Candidatus Thiodictyon syntrophicum: one gene and its partner. The protein of the gene in region 1 interacts with the protein of each later gene in a pairwise test. Links are inferred from orthologs where the notes say so. Each region holds a gene or a part of one and is shown on either strand. Other genes may lie near its edges. The genes, in order: rlmKL and typA.

The links.
Region 2: the proteins of rlmKL (region 1) and typA interact in binary tests that used the Escherichia coli proteins (3 or more experiments, as listed by UniProt). The link is inferred for Candidatus Thiodictyon syntrophicum from one-to-one orthologs.

Annotation. Positions count from the first base shown.
Region 1 is NZ_CP020370.1:2,635,568-2,640,515, forward strand. What follows is about bases 2,018-4,948. They hold rlmKL (bifunctional 23S rRNA (guanine(2069)-N(7))-methyltransferase RlmK/23S rRNA (guanine(2445)-N(2))-methyltransferase RlmL), read right to left. Parts: upstream 4,595-4,948; coding sequence 2,441-4,594; downstream 2,018-2,440. Other genes in these bases: THSYN_RS11080 (SDR family oxidoreductase), read right to left, coding at 2,018-2,269; THSYN_RS11090 (YajD family HNH nuclease), read right to left, coding at 4,794-4,948. In the rest of the region: THSYN_RS11070 (caspase family protein), read left to right, coding at 1-492; THSYN_RS33720 (hypothetical protein), read right to left, coding at 592-741; THSYN_RS11075 (MraY family glycosyltransferase), read right to left, coding at 950-1,228; more of THSYN_RS11080, read right to left, coding at 1,346-2,017. UniProt on the Escherichia coli protein: Specifically methylates the guanine in position 2445 (m2G2445) and the guanine in position 2069 (m7G2069) of 23S rRNA. Methylation occurs before assembly of 23S rRNA into 50S subunits.
Region 2 is NZ_CP020370.1:6,261,445-6,269,469, forward strand. Bases 1,310-4,200 are described here. They hold typA (translational GTPase TypA), read left to right. Parts: upstream 1,310-1,788; coding sequence 1,789-3,612; downstream 3,613-4,200. Other genes in these bases: THSYN_RS26870 (GAF domain-containing protein), read right to left, coding at 4,100-4,200. In the rest of the region: THSYN_RS26850 (PIN domain-containing protein), read left to right, coding at 1-58; THSYN_RS26855 (PD-(D/E)XK nuclease family protein), read left to right, coding at 200-865; THSYN_RS37480 (PIN domain-containing protein), read left to right, coding at 1,055-1,252; more of THSYN_RS26870, read right to left, coding at 4,201-5,104; THSYN_RS26875 (GAF domain-containing protein), read right to left, coding at 5,230-6,189; THSYN_RS26880 (bifunctional metallophosphatase/5'-nucleotidase), read left to right, coding at 6,777-8,025. UniProt on the Escherichia coli protein: A 50S ribosomal subunit assembly protein with GTPase and nucleotide-independent chaperone activity, required for 50S subunit assembly at low temperatures, may also play a role in translation.

The DNA of each region.
Region 1 (4,948 bases):
AAGAGTCGCGGCTTTCAAGTACCCGATGTTCCTGCTGTTGAAACTGATTGGACCCCCGCCGCCTGGCAACTGAAGCCCGCTGCTTCGGAAGAAAAGCGCATGGCATTCATCTTCGTATACTCGGATTATGAAAAAGCCGGAGTGTCGTCCCTTCCCGGAGCCGAGCGGGACCTTGGCCGCGTAACAGACGCATTGGTGCAAGCGGGATTCGCTGTAGAAACAGCCGCAAACCCAACCAAGCAAGAACTCCAGCGGGCTTTAGCTGATTTTTCCCGGAGATCTGCGAGCGCGGATGCAGCGACAATATACGTTACCGGTCATGGATTTGAGCAAAACGGAAAAGTTTATCTGGCGCCGAACGATTATCCTTTCAAGCAAGGCGCAAAGGTTCTTTCCGAGATGGGAATTGATATTGTCGGCTTGGGAAATTATTTGAAAGCAAAAAGTGCGAACATGGTTTTCTACGGCGGCTGTCGGAGCGAATTGCGGTAAAAGACGTCAAACAATCGGCGCAGCGTCGCCGCATACCGCGCGCCGAGTTCGTCGTAAGATTCAAAGCTGATCACCAAACTCGGCGCATCGCGCTGCCAGTCAATCGGCCGCCACGGCCTCGCCATTGAGCTGCCGCCAGGTGATCTCGCTGGCGACCAGATAGACGCTGAACAGGGTGAGGAAGGCGGCGAATTGGTAGCGCTCGGGCGCGCCGAACCGGTAGGCGCAGAGCCCGGCCGCGGCGAGCACAGGGTGCCGGTACCCAGCATGACCGCGAGTGCGCCGTTGACGGTGAGACCGACGGCGCACAGGAGGTGGTGCAGGTGCTCGCGGTCCGGCAGCAGGGGCGAGCGGCGGTGCAAGGTGCGGCGCAGCATGATGCCGACCGTATCCATGAGCGGGATTGCGAGTATCCATAGTGCCGTTACGGGGGCGATCACCAGGGCCTCTCTTTGGCTCAGGGGCCGACCACGAACCAGGCCAGCCCCAAGCCGAGGAACAGGCTTCCGGAGTTGCCCATGAAGACCAAGGCGCGGGGCCGACCCGGCAGGCGCAGGTTGGCGAACAGGAAGCCACAGAACATGGCGATGCCGCCCACCAGGGGTACCTCGCCCAGGTGGGTCTTGTGGCCGCGCGGAATGTCGATGAGTCCGATGTTGCGCGCGACCGGGGAGAGCAGATGGGGCAGGGCGGCGGTGCTCAGAAAGGCGATGGGATAGACGGCGATACTGTGCATTCGTTGCGGTGCGATCGCCGGTGACGGTAACAGGGCACCCAAGATACACAAAACACGGACGCCGTGCGGCAACTTTCGCACCGTGCAGAGCGCAGGACTCGCCCCGGCGCGCCCCGCTCAATCCTTCAGATAGTCCAGTGCCGGCGCCGCGAACCGCTGGGGTCTGATGCCAAGCCGGGCCAGGCCGTCGTCCCCGGAGCAGACGTTGCCCTCCAGCAGCATCTCGATCTGGTCGCGGGTGATGGGGAACCAGGGGTAGCGATCCAGCAGCGCCGCCGCCGCCTTCACCGCGACGGCGGGTGCGGGCAGCATCCACTTGGAGCGTCCGCAGGCTGCGGCGATGGTGGTGAGGATGGCCTTCCAACTGAGCCGGTCCGGGCCGCACAGGCAATAGGTCTGGGACTCGGTGCGCGGATCGGTCAGGGCCTGGGCAAAGGCCGCCGCTACGTCAATGACACTGACCGGGGCGAGTTCAAATCGGCCGGCCTGGAGCGGGAGCAGGCCCGGAAAGAACAGCGGCGCGGGCAGGGGACTCAAAATGATGTCGCGTTTGAGCTGGTCGCAGAACTCCATGCGCCCCCGCGGGTCGCCGAAGATCACCGAGGGGCGAAAGATCGTCCAGCGCAGCCCCGCGGCCTTGACCGCCTCTTCGGCCCGCCACTTGGTGCGCTGATAGGCGGTGCCGTCCGCGCGAATCCCATTTGCACTCATCAGGATGAAGCGCGGGACACCCTGGAGCCGGGCGGCGGCCAGGGTGTCGACCACGCCCTGGTACTGCAAGGCCTCGAAGGTGATGCCGCGGGCCGGAAATTCGCGCAGTATGCCGATCAGATAGATCACGGCCGAGGTCCCTTGGAGGCAGTCGGCCAAGGCCTGGGGGTCAGCCACCGTGCCCGTCACCCGTTCGCACCCGTCCGGCCGGTCGACCTTGGACTCGCTGCCGGGCCGCACCAGGAGGCGGGGGGTGTGGCCGTCCGCGCGCAAACGCTCGATCAGGTATGAGCCCACGAACCCGGTGCCGCCGATGATTGCAACCTTCATGTTGTTGTCTCCGCATGTCCAAAACGATGGGTTGGAACTGGTGGCTGGCGCGGGTTTGTCAAGCATGTGCCGCGGGCCTTGATCATACGTTGTCGTTGTCGTTGTCGTAATCGTAATCGGAAAAGCGATAACCTCGATTACGACAACGACAACGACAAGGACAACGAATTCCTAGTGGCGGATACGCCAGCAGTTGTGGATACGCGGGTTGCGGGCGAAGTCGCGGGGCAGGGTGTCCGCGCTGAGGTCGGTGATCTCCAACTCCGACAGGTCCTCGGCGTCCATGCGGAAGCGCCGCAGGTTGTTGGAGAAGATCAGGGTTCCGTCCGGCTCCAGCAGGCGCACCGTGGCGCGGATGAGGGCCGCGTGGTCGCGCTGGATGTCGAGCGTCTCGTCCATGCGTTTGGAGGTGGAGAAGGTGGGCGGGTCGAGAAAGATGAGGTCGAAACGGCGCCGGCCCTCGACCAGGCGCAGCCAGTCGAGGCAGTCGGCGTGGATCAACTCATGCCCCAGTCCTTCGATCCCATTGAGATCCAGGTTGCGCCGCGCCCAGTCCAGGTAGGTGCGTGACAGGTCCACCGTGGTGGTGGCGGCAGCCCCGCCGCGGGCGGCATAGACGGTGGCGGTGCCGGTGTAGGCGAACAGGTTCAGGAAGCGCTTGTCGGCGGCCAGTTGTCCGATCAGGCGGCGGGTGTCGCGGTGGTCCAGGAAGAGTCCGGTGTCCAGGTAGTCCTCGAAGTTGACCAGGAAACGGTGACCGCCCTCGGCGACCTGGTGGAAGCGCCCGGTCGCGGCCAGGCGTTCGTATTGACGCTCGCCGCGCTGGCGCTCTCGCACCTTGAGATACACCTGGGTCTCGGGTACCTCCAGCACCTCGGGGATGACACTCATGGCCTCGCGCAGGCGACGGCGCGCGTCCCTGGGATCGATGGTGGCGGGGGCGGCATACTCCTGCACCACGACGCAGCGGCTCTCTCCCTCGTAGATGTCCAGCGCCACCGCGTACTCGGGCAGATCGGCGTCGTAGAGTCGGTAGCAACTGATGTCCTGCGTCTTGAGCCACTTACGCAGGGCCTTGAGGTTCTTCGTGAGACGGTTGGCGAGACTGGTTGCGCCCTCGCTGCGTTGCTCCGGGGCCAGGGGGCGGGGCCGGCTGGAGACGAAGTAACGCGGGTCGACCTCGAAGTGCAGCAACCGGCATTCGATGGGGCCGTTGTAGAGGGTGTGCAGGCGGATCGCCCGCAGGCCCATCTGCTTGCCGAGATCGGGGTTGCCGGTCAAGAGTGCGGCGCGCCAGCCGACGAAACGCTCCTTGAGCAGGCTGCCCAGCCGGGCATAGAGGGCGGGCAGGTCGAGGTCGGTGCCGAGCCGCTCGCCATAGGGGGGGTTGACGACGACCAGGCCCCGGTCCTCCTCCCGCCCGGGCCAGCAGTCGGCCAACTCCCGTCGCTCGAAATGGACCCGTCCCGCGAGTCCGGCCCGCTCCAGGCAGGCGATCGCCACGCGGATGGCCGTGGGGCTGGCGTCATAACCGCGCAGCGGTGGGAGCCGGTTCAGTCCGGCGGTGCGTCGGATCTCGGCCTCGTCGATGAGGCGCTCCCAGATCGCGGGCTGATGCCCGGCCCAGCCCAGGAAGCCGAAGTCCTGGTGCAGCAGGCCCGGGGCGATGTCCGCGGCGATCAGAGCCGCCTCGATGACCAGGGTGCCGGAGCCGCACATGGGGTCGAGCAGGGCCCCGCCCTCGGCCGCGCTGGCCGGCCAGCCGGCGCGCAACAGGATGCCGGCCGCCAGGTTCTCCTTCAGCGGCGCGGCGGAGCCCTCCTCCCGGTAGCCGCGGCGGTGCAGGGAGCCCCCTGAGAGGTCGAGCGCGATGACGGCGCTATCCTGGTAGGCATAGCAATGGATCAGCAGGTCCGGGTGGTCGGGGTCGACGTTGGGTCGGCGTCCGCAGTGCTCGATGAAGCGGTCGGCAATGGCGTCCTTGACCCGCAGCGCCGGGAACTGGCTGTTGTTGACCCCGGCCAGACTGCCGTCGAAGCGCACCGCGAAGGTCCGCTCCAGCGCCAGGTGCTCCTCCCAGGGGATGGCGCGGGCACCGGCGTAGAGGGCCTCGATGCCGGGTGCCGGAAAGGCCGCGAGTTGCAGCAGGACGCGGTTGGCCACCCGTGACCACAGACAGGCGCGGTAGCCGTCCTCCAGGGTGCCGGTGAAACGGGCACCGCCACGGGCCTCCACCGCCCCGGTCAGGCCCAGCCGGTCCAACTCCTCGGCGAGCAGACTGCCCAGGTGCTTGGGGGCGGTGGCGAAGAAGGTATAGCGGGACATGCATGGACCTGCGGGTGGGGGTGCGCGGCGAAAGGGGAGTAAGGATGCCGGGCGCAAACGTTGTTGTTGTCGTTGTCGTTGTCGTAATCGTGGTCGGATTATTCGATTACGACAACGACAACGACAACGTACCCGGGATCTCGGTCACCACATCCAGCCATCGCCGGTCGCCGGTTCCTTGCGGCGACGCCCCTTGGGCTTATTCCTTCTTCAGCAGATCGCCTAACCCCGCGAAGGGGTTGTGGGTGGTCTGCTTGCCCCCGCCCGGGGCCGGCCGGGTGGGTCCGGCAGCGCGGGCGGCCAGGTGTTCCTCGTAGCGCTGGTGCTCGTTGTCGTGGCAATAGAGGCAGAGGA
Region 2 (8,025 bases), 3.6 Mb from region 1 along the record:
CGAATTCACCCGCGTCCCGGGTCTGGCGGTCGAGAACTGGCTCCGCGCCGCGCCTTGAGTCGGAATGATCAGGACAACGGCTCCCAACAACGCAGCAGCGAGAGCCCCGAAGGGGCGTGACATCAGGCCGCACCGACATCGCCGGATGTTGCGACGCTGATCACCTGCGCTAAGATTCATGTCCACCGGAGAGACGATCATGACCACCGAATCCCTGAAAGACACCTTCCGACGCGAACTGCCCGACTGGTTACGCCAAGACCCCGACCTTCGCGCTTATATTCTGGACCTCACGCGGCAAGAATACGCCAACCGCAAGGACACCCAAGACCAGTTCTACGAATTGCTGACCGAGTTGCGCCGTGACCGCGACGATCAGAACCGTAAATGGGATAATAACCAGGCAGCGATGAGCAAAGAATTCAAGCAACTCTACGATGCGCTCAAAGCCCAGGCCGCCAAGCAGGAACGCGGTATCGGCGCCCTCGGTTCCCGCTGGGGCCTGCAATCGGAGAAGGCCTTCCGCGACGCCTTGGCGGGGATTCTGGAGCAGAGTTTCGGCATCGAGGTCATCAATGTCAATGAATACGATGATGAGGGCGTCGTGTTCGGCCGCCCCGATCAGGTCGAACTCGATGTGATCATCAAGAACGGCCTCCTGATCATCTGTGAACTGAAATCGTTCATCGACAAGGCCGGGATGTACAGCTTCGAGCGCAAGGCGCGCTTCTACGAGCAACGCCACGAACGTCAGGCGAGTCGCCTGATCGTCATTTCACCGATGATCGACGCCCGCGCCCGCCCGGTCGCCGAACGCCTGGGGATCGAGACCTATGGCGACTCGATCGATGTGGAGGCACTTTGACGCCCTGCATCGTCAGTCCCGACAATGGAGGTCGAGGCTTTAGCCGGCCCGGGTCTTGATCATAAGTCCGGCCAAGCGCCCTTGCGGCAACCCGTCGCGGCCGGGGGGCCGCTCCTACGGCGTAGGAGCGGCCCCCCGGCCGCGACGGATATCGCTGAGGAATTCGCGGCGTTCTGCAGCAGCACGGGGTTGCGGCTCGTACCGGTGAGTCGCGGTGCCTTCGCGCAGGCCGCGCGCCTGGCACGGACGGCAGGCAGCGGACTGCGAGCCGGCGATTCACTCCATCTGGCGGTGGCGATCGACATCGGGGCCGGCAGTCTCGCCGCGGCCGACGGCAACCTGGAGGCGAACATGCGGCGCCAGGGTTTGGCAACCGTCATATTTTAGGCGATTTCCGCGAGATCGTCGGCGAGCCATTAACCTGCTCAAGACGTCCCGCGGCTTGAGCGCCGACCGGGCGGCGCGGCGGCGGCGGCGGCCCTGTCGGGTTTTTGTGCACAGGGTCAGGGGCTTGACAAACGGCCTCAGGGGCTTGGGACCCGGGACCCGAACGGCGCCTGGCGACAAAATGCAAGCCACTGAACAACAATGATAAATCGTAGTCGGTCAATTTCCGGCCAATCTGTTCCAGCGGCAGTGAGGACGCGCCCTTAGCGACCCTGCCCAAAGGTTGCACACAGACTTATCCACAGGACCTGTTGGCAGTTCGCGCAAAGTCTTACGGCACACCGTCTTACCGCAGGCTCCGGGGTCGCAACGGCTGCGGTTGCGGCGGGCGACGCGACCGTGCGCCGCCGGACGGTCGGACTTGGACCGGCACTTGCGCTTATACTGGCGGGCTAACCAACCCTGGACCCCCGGGCAGCGCCGCGACCACCCACCTCCTGGCCCACCCCCCCGCCCATCCCGTCGGAGCATCCCCCGTGATCGAAAACCTTCGCAATATCGCCATCATCGCCCATGTCGACCATGGCAAGACCACGCTGGTGGACAAGCTGCTGCAGCAGTCGGGCACCCTGGGGGAGCGCTTCGGACCGGTCGAGCGGGTGATGGACAGCAACGATCTGGAAAAGGAGCGGGGCATCACCATCACGTCCAAGAACACGGCCCTGCGCTGGAAGGACTACCGGATCAACATCGTCGACACCCCCGGGCACGCGGACTTCGGCGGCGAGGTGGAGCGGGTGCTGTCCATGGTGGACTCGGTGCTGCTGCTGGTGGACGCCCAGGAGGGGCCCATGCCGCAGACCCGCTTCGTCACCAGCAAGGCCTTCCAGCACGGGCTGCGCCCGATCGTGGTGATCAACAAGATCGACCGGCCGGGCGCCCGGCCCGACTGGGTGATCGACCAGGTCTTCGAGCTGTTCGACCGGCTCGGGGCCACCGATGAGCAGCTCGACTTCCCCATCGTCTATGCCTCCGCCATCAATGGCTACGCCGGCCTGACCGACGACGTGCACGAGGGGGACATGACCCCGATCTTCGAGGCGATCATCCAACATTGCCCGCGGCCCCCGGTGGACCCGGACTCGCCCTTCCAGATGCAGATCTCCACGCTCGACTACTCCAGCTTCGTCGGTGCCATCGCGCTCGGGCGCATCCGCCACGGCAGCGTGAAGCCCAACCAGCAGGTGGTGGTGGTGAAGCCCGACGGCGTGCGCTACAAGGCCAAGATCGGCCTGGTCTACGGCTACCTGGGGCTGGAGCGCTACGAGGTACCCTCGGCCTCCGCCGGGGATATCGTGGCCCTGACCGGCATCGAGGCGCCCAACGTCTCCGACACCCTGTGCGACCCGGACCATGTGGAGGCCATGCCGCAACTCACGGTGGACGAGCCGACGGTCACCATGACCTTCCAGGTCAACACCTCCCCCTTCGCCGGGCGTGAGGGCAAGTACCTGACCTCCCGCCAGCTCAAGGAGCGGTTGGAGCGCGAACTGATCCACAACGTGGCCCTGCGGGTCGAGGAAGGCACGGACCCGGAAAAGTTCCGCGTCTCCGGGCGCGGCGAGTTGCACCTGTCGATCCTGCTGGAGACCATGCGCCGCGAGGGCTATGAGTTGGCCGTGTCGCGCCCGGAGGTCATCTTCCGCGAGCTCGACGGCATCATCTGCGAGCCCTACGAGCAACTCACGGTCGATGTGGACGATCAGTACCAGGGGGCCATCATGCAGGCCCTGGGGGAGCGCAAGGGTGAATTGAAGGACATGGTCCCGGACGGCCAGGGCCGGGTGCGCCTGGATTATGAGATCCCCTCGCGCGGCCTGATCGGCTTTCAGACCGAGTTCATGACGCTATCCTCCGGCAGCGGGCTGAAGTATCACAACTTCGACCACTACGGACCGGCCAACCAGGGCGGCATCGCGCCGCGGCGCAACGGTGCCCTGATCGCCAACGGCCAGGGCAAGGTGCTGGGCTACTCGCTCTTCAACCTGCAGGACCGCGGCCGCCTGCTGGTCTCCCCGGGGATGGAGGTCTACGAGGGCCAGGTCATCGGTATCCACTCGCGCGACAACGACCTGGTAGTGAATCCGCTCAAGGGCAAGCAGTTGACCAACATCCGCGCCTCGGGGACGGATGAGAACATCATCCTCACCCCGGCCATCCGCTTCACGCTCGAGCAGGCGCTGGAGTTCATCGAGGACGACGAACTGGTCGAGATCACCCCCGGGGCCATCCGTATCCGCAAGCGCTTCCTTACTGAGATCGAGCGCAAGCGCCATGCGCGCGCGCCGCGGGCCGAATGAGCCGGGCCGCCTCGGCAACCCCGGCACACCGTTGGGAAAGTCGGGGATCCAGTAGCACCTGACGCAATTGCTCGGACCATTGGCGTAGGGTGCGCCGTGCGCACCGTGAGAGGCTGCGGTTGATCGCGGCGGCCAGGGTTTCGGTCGGCGCCACGGCGCACCCTACAAACGCGGTGCGGTCAATAGCCCGAGCATTTTCATCATGCGGTACTGGTGTTTCAGCTGATCTTGCCTATCGACCCCAACGGGGTCGAACATACCAGCCCAGGGCAACGCCCTGGGTATGGGGTATCGCAGAGCCCAGCCCTGAAAGGGCGTGACATAACGGCGCGGCGCCTTATGTCACGCCCTTTCAGGGCTAAGCGGAATAAATAACGCTATCCCAGGGCGGTGCCCTGGGCTGGTATAACGCGCCCCTGCGGGGCTTGCGCAGGCGCAAGAATAGACTGGTATCGGGAATCGCGCTTCACGGTACTGGTGTGTAACCCTACCGAACCCGCGCCCCGATCCCACCGGAGCCCCTGGAGTCGCGGAAGGAATCCCAGGGGCCAAACCCGGAGTCATCGTCGCCCCAGGGGTCCGACCGCTGGTCGGCGGCCGCAACGCTGCCGTCGACTACCCGCTGCAGCCGCTCGAGCACATCCGCGGCGAGGCGGGCATTACCCTTACTTTCGTGATAGTGGGCGATCTCCATCAGCTTGGAAACGGCGACCTGCGCCTGCTCGGTCCCGGATTCCTGTTCCACAACCTTCAGGTACAGGCCGGCCGCCAGGTGCAGCCGACCCTCACCGTGGCGCTGCTGCGCCATGCGCAGCATCAGGTCGCTGCTGGTGCGATCCAGGTCCCCGCGGCCGGTGCCGACGGCGGGCCCGGCGACCCGGGCGGGAGGGACGGGCGGGAGGGACCGGACGGACGGGGAACAGGAGGCCCGGGAACCCTCGCTCATAGGGCAAACCCAGGGCTCGGATTGACCCGAGGCGCACAGGACCGGGGCGATGAGGCTCCCGATGATCTCCATCAAGGCGAGATCGGACTGGGGGGAGCACTCCTCATCGTAGCGGCGCAGTGCGGCCAAGACCCCGATCGGCAACTGCTCACGCACGATGGGCACGGCAAGAAAGGCGATCGGCTCGGGCGGGATTGCGTCCCGGTCTTCGACGCGGGCCAGAAAGCCGGGGTCCTGATGCACGTCGGCGACCAACACGGCCACGCCGGTTTCAAAGACCCGCCCCGTCACCCCCTCCCCGACGCGGTAGCGGCCGCGACCCACCTCTACCGGGGTCAGCCCGTGGGCGTAGCGGACGTAGATCTCCCGCGCGTCGGGGTCCGCGATCAGTACCCGTCCGCGCACCAGCCGGTGGGACACAGCCAGATAGCGCAGGATGTCCTGGATACGGGACTCGGCATCATCCCCACGGCTGACGATGCGGGAGATTTGCAGCAGTGCCAGCAAATCGGCCCCGGGAGGGGTGTGGCTCAAGGGTGTATCCATGAAGAACTCCGGTTGACAGGATCATCTTCATAGTTATGCCGACCGCCCGTCGCAAGCCAGTAAATATGCGTAAATTTACGCATTCTTAACCAATTGATCCAAGCGCGACGGGCCGGGGACCCGCGTTACCGAAGCCGCGCCGCAATGCCGCCGGAGCCTCCGGAGTCGCCGAAGGAGTCCCGGTCGGTGGTCGCGCCACCCCGGTCGCCCCAGGAATCGAGCCCCCGACCACCGTCCGCACGGCCGCCGCCCTCGTCGAGCGCCCGCTGCAGCCGATCCAGCACATCGGCGGCCAGCCGGGTAGCGCCCCGACCCTCGTAATACCCGGCGATCTCCAGCAGCTTGGACTTGGCGAGCAGGGCCTGCTCGCTCCCGTGATACTGCCCCGCGACCTTGAGGTAAAGGTCCGCCGCCTGGTGCAGCCGCCCTTGCGCGTGCCGCTGCGCGGCCATCCGCGCCATCAGGTCGCGGCTGGCGCTGTCCGGGTCCGCGGCACCCGGACTGACCAGGGAGCGCGCCGACCGCGGCTCCTGCGGCATCGGCGCGGCCCAGGGCCGGGCCTGCGGATCGGTGCACAGGATCTGGGCGATCAGGGTCGCGATGACCTCCATCAGTGCAAGATCGCACTGGGCGGAGCGCTCGTGGTTGCGCAGCCGGTGGGCGGCCAGGACCCCGACCGGCAGGTGGTCGCGCACGATCGGCACGGCAAGAAAGGCGATCTGCTCGGGCGGCAGCGCGCCCCGGGTCACGGCGCGGGCCAGATAGCCGGGTTCGTCGTGCACATTGGCGACCAGCGCGGCCTCCCCGGTCTGGAAGACCCGCCCGGACACGCCTTCACCGATACGGTAACGGCCGCGCTCCAGTTCGGCCGGGGTCAGGCCGTGGGCGTAACGGATATAGATCTCGCCCGCGGCGGGGTCCGCCAGCATGACGCGGCCGCGCACCAGCCCGGGGGAACCGGCCAGGTGGCGCAGGATGTCCTGGATACGTGACTCGGCGTCGTCCCCGCGGGAGACGACGCGGGCAATTTGCTGGAGCGCCAGCAACTCGGCGCCGGGGGCGGTGTCGATTTCGGTGGTGTCCATGGGATTTCCGATTGAAAGTGTGACTTGAGTCACATTATGCAATCATTGGACCAGGCGCCGCCGGACTTGCCTGAAATCCGGCACCGAGGCCCCGGCGAAAAGCCCGTCGCGAACACAATAAATATTTCTTATCATTGGCTTACGCACCATTGCCGGATCTCCGCCCGGGACCCGCGCCGAGCCTCGTCAAGCCTTGGCGATTGTTCGCGTTCCTCCACGGACTCAGGCGCCTTCCAGGACCATGCGCGGCTGAGTGTGCATTTTCGGACGCTTCCTGCCGCGGCATTGCCCCAAGCCGACGGCGTTTGGTCAGGCGGCGTTGGAAAGCTAACATGGACCCCCCTGCCCAGGCCGGCTACCGCTGCCGCTAAGTCAAGCGCCGACGGCCAACCCTCTCGTTCCCACGCTCCCGCGTGGGAATGCCGTGCGGGCGCTCCGCGTCCGGTCTTGGCACTGGACGCAAAGCGCCCGCACTTAGCTCCCACGCAGGAGCGTGGGAGCCAGAAGGGCCTAGCTTAGCGGCAGTGAGGCCGAGGTCCTTAGTGATCGGCGACGGGTCATGCCCCCCACTCTTCCAAGGTGCCCAGATGTCTTTACCGCGCTCCCTATCGTTACCCTCCTGGCCCCTGCTCGCGTCGCTCATCGCGCCCCAGGCCGGGGCGGTCTGCCCGCCCGGCGGGGGTCTCACCCTGCTGCATTTCAACGATTTCCACGGTCAACTGGAGTCCTACACGGACCCCCGGGAGCAGGTCGAACGCGGCGGCATCGCCCACCTCGCCGGCACCATCGCCGACCTTCGGGCGCAGGTCCAGGCCGGTCACCCGGGCCGCCCGGTGCTGCTGCTGTTCGGCGGCGACCTGCTGCAAGGCACCCTGACCTCCAGCCTCTTTCTGGGCGTGCCGGACCTCGCGCTCTTCGGGCGCATGGGGGTGGACGCCGCGGTGATGGGCAATCACGAACTGGACTATGGGCAGGACACCTTTCGCCGCCTGGCCGCGCTTGCCCCCTTCCCGATCCTGACCGCCAACGTTGAATCCAACCCGGAGCCGCTGCCGGTGCGGCCCCAGGTGCTCATCGAGCGGCCGGTCGCACCGGGAACGGGCGCGGTGCGCGTGGCGGTCCTGGGACTCACCGCCCCGGAACTGTCCACCGCCACCCACCCGCGCAACATGATCGGTCTGAGCGTGGAAGAGCCGGTGGCCGTCGCGGGGCGCCTGGTGCCCGACCTGCGTGAGGGGGCCGACCTGATGGTCGTGCTGTCGCACATGGGGATCGCGCAGGACCGCCGCCTCGCCCGCACCGTCCCCGGGATCGACCTGATCGTGGGCGGCCACAACCACAATCTCTATACCGAGCCGGTGCTGGAGGGCGAGACGGCCATCGTCCAGGTCGGCGAGCGGGGCGGCTGGCTGGGACGCATGGACTTCGACTGCCGGGACGGACACCTGGCCCGCACCGGTTACCAGGTCCTACCGATTACCGCCGCGAGCCCCGAGGACGCGCCGATGGCGGCCGAGGTCCGGCGCATCGCCGCGCAGGCGAACCTGGAACTCGACCAGCAGGTCGGCACCAGTACCCGGGGACTGAGCGCCCAGCGTGAGCTGATCCGCCGGGGCGAGGCCCCCTTCGGCGACTTCGTCGCCGACCTGGCGCGCGAGATCACCCTGACCGAGGTCGCCCTGTTCAACGGCGGCGGCTTTCGCGCGAGCATCCCGGCGGGTCCGGTCACCCTCAAGGCAATCTACCTGGCCATGCCCTTCCGCAATGAACTGGTCGTCGGCAATCTGAGCGGTGAGCAGCTCCAGGCCGCCCTGGAGCGCAGCGCCGCGCTGGACC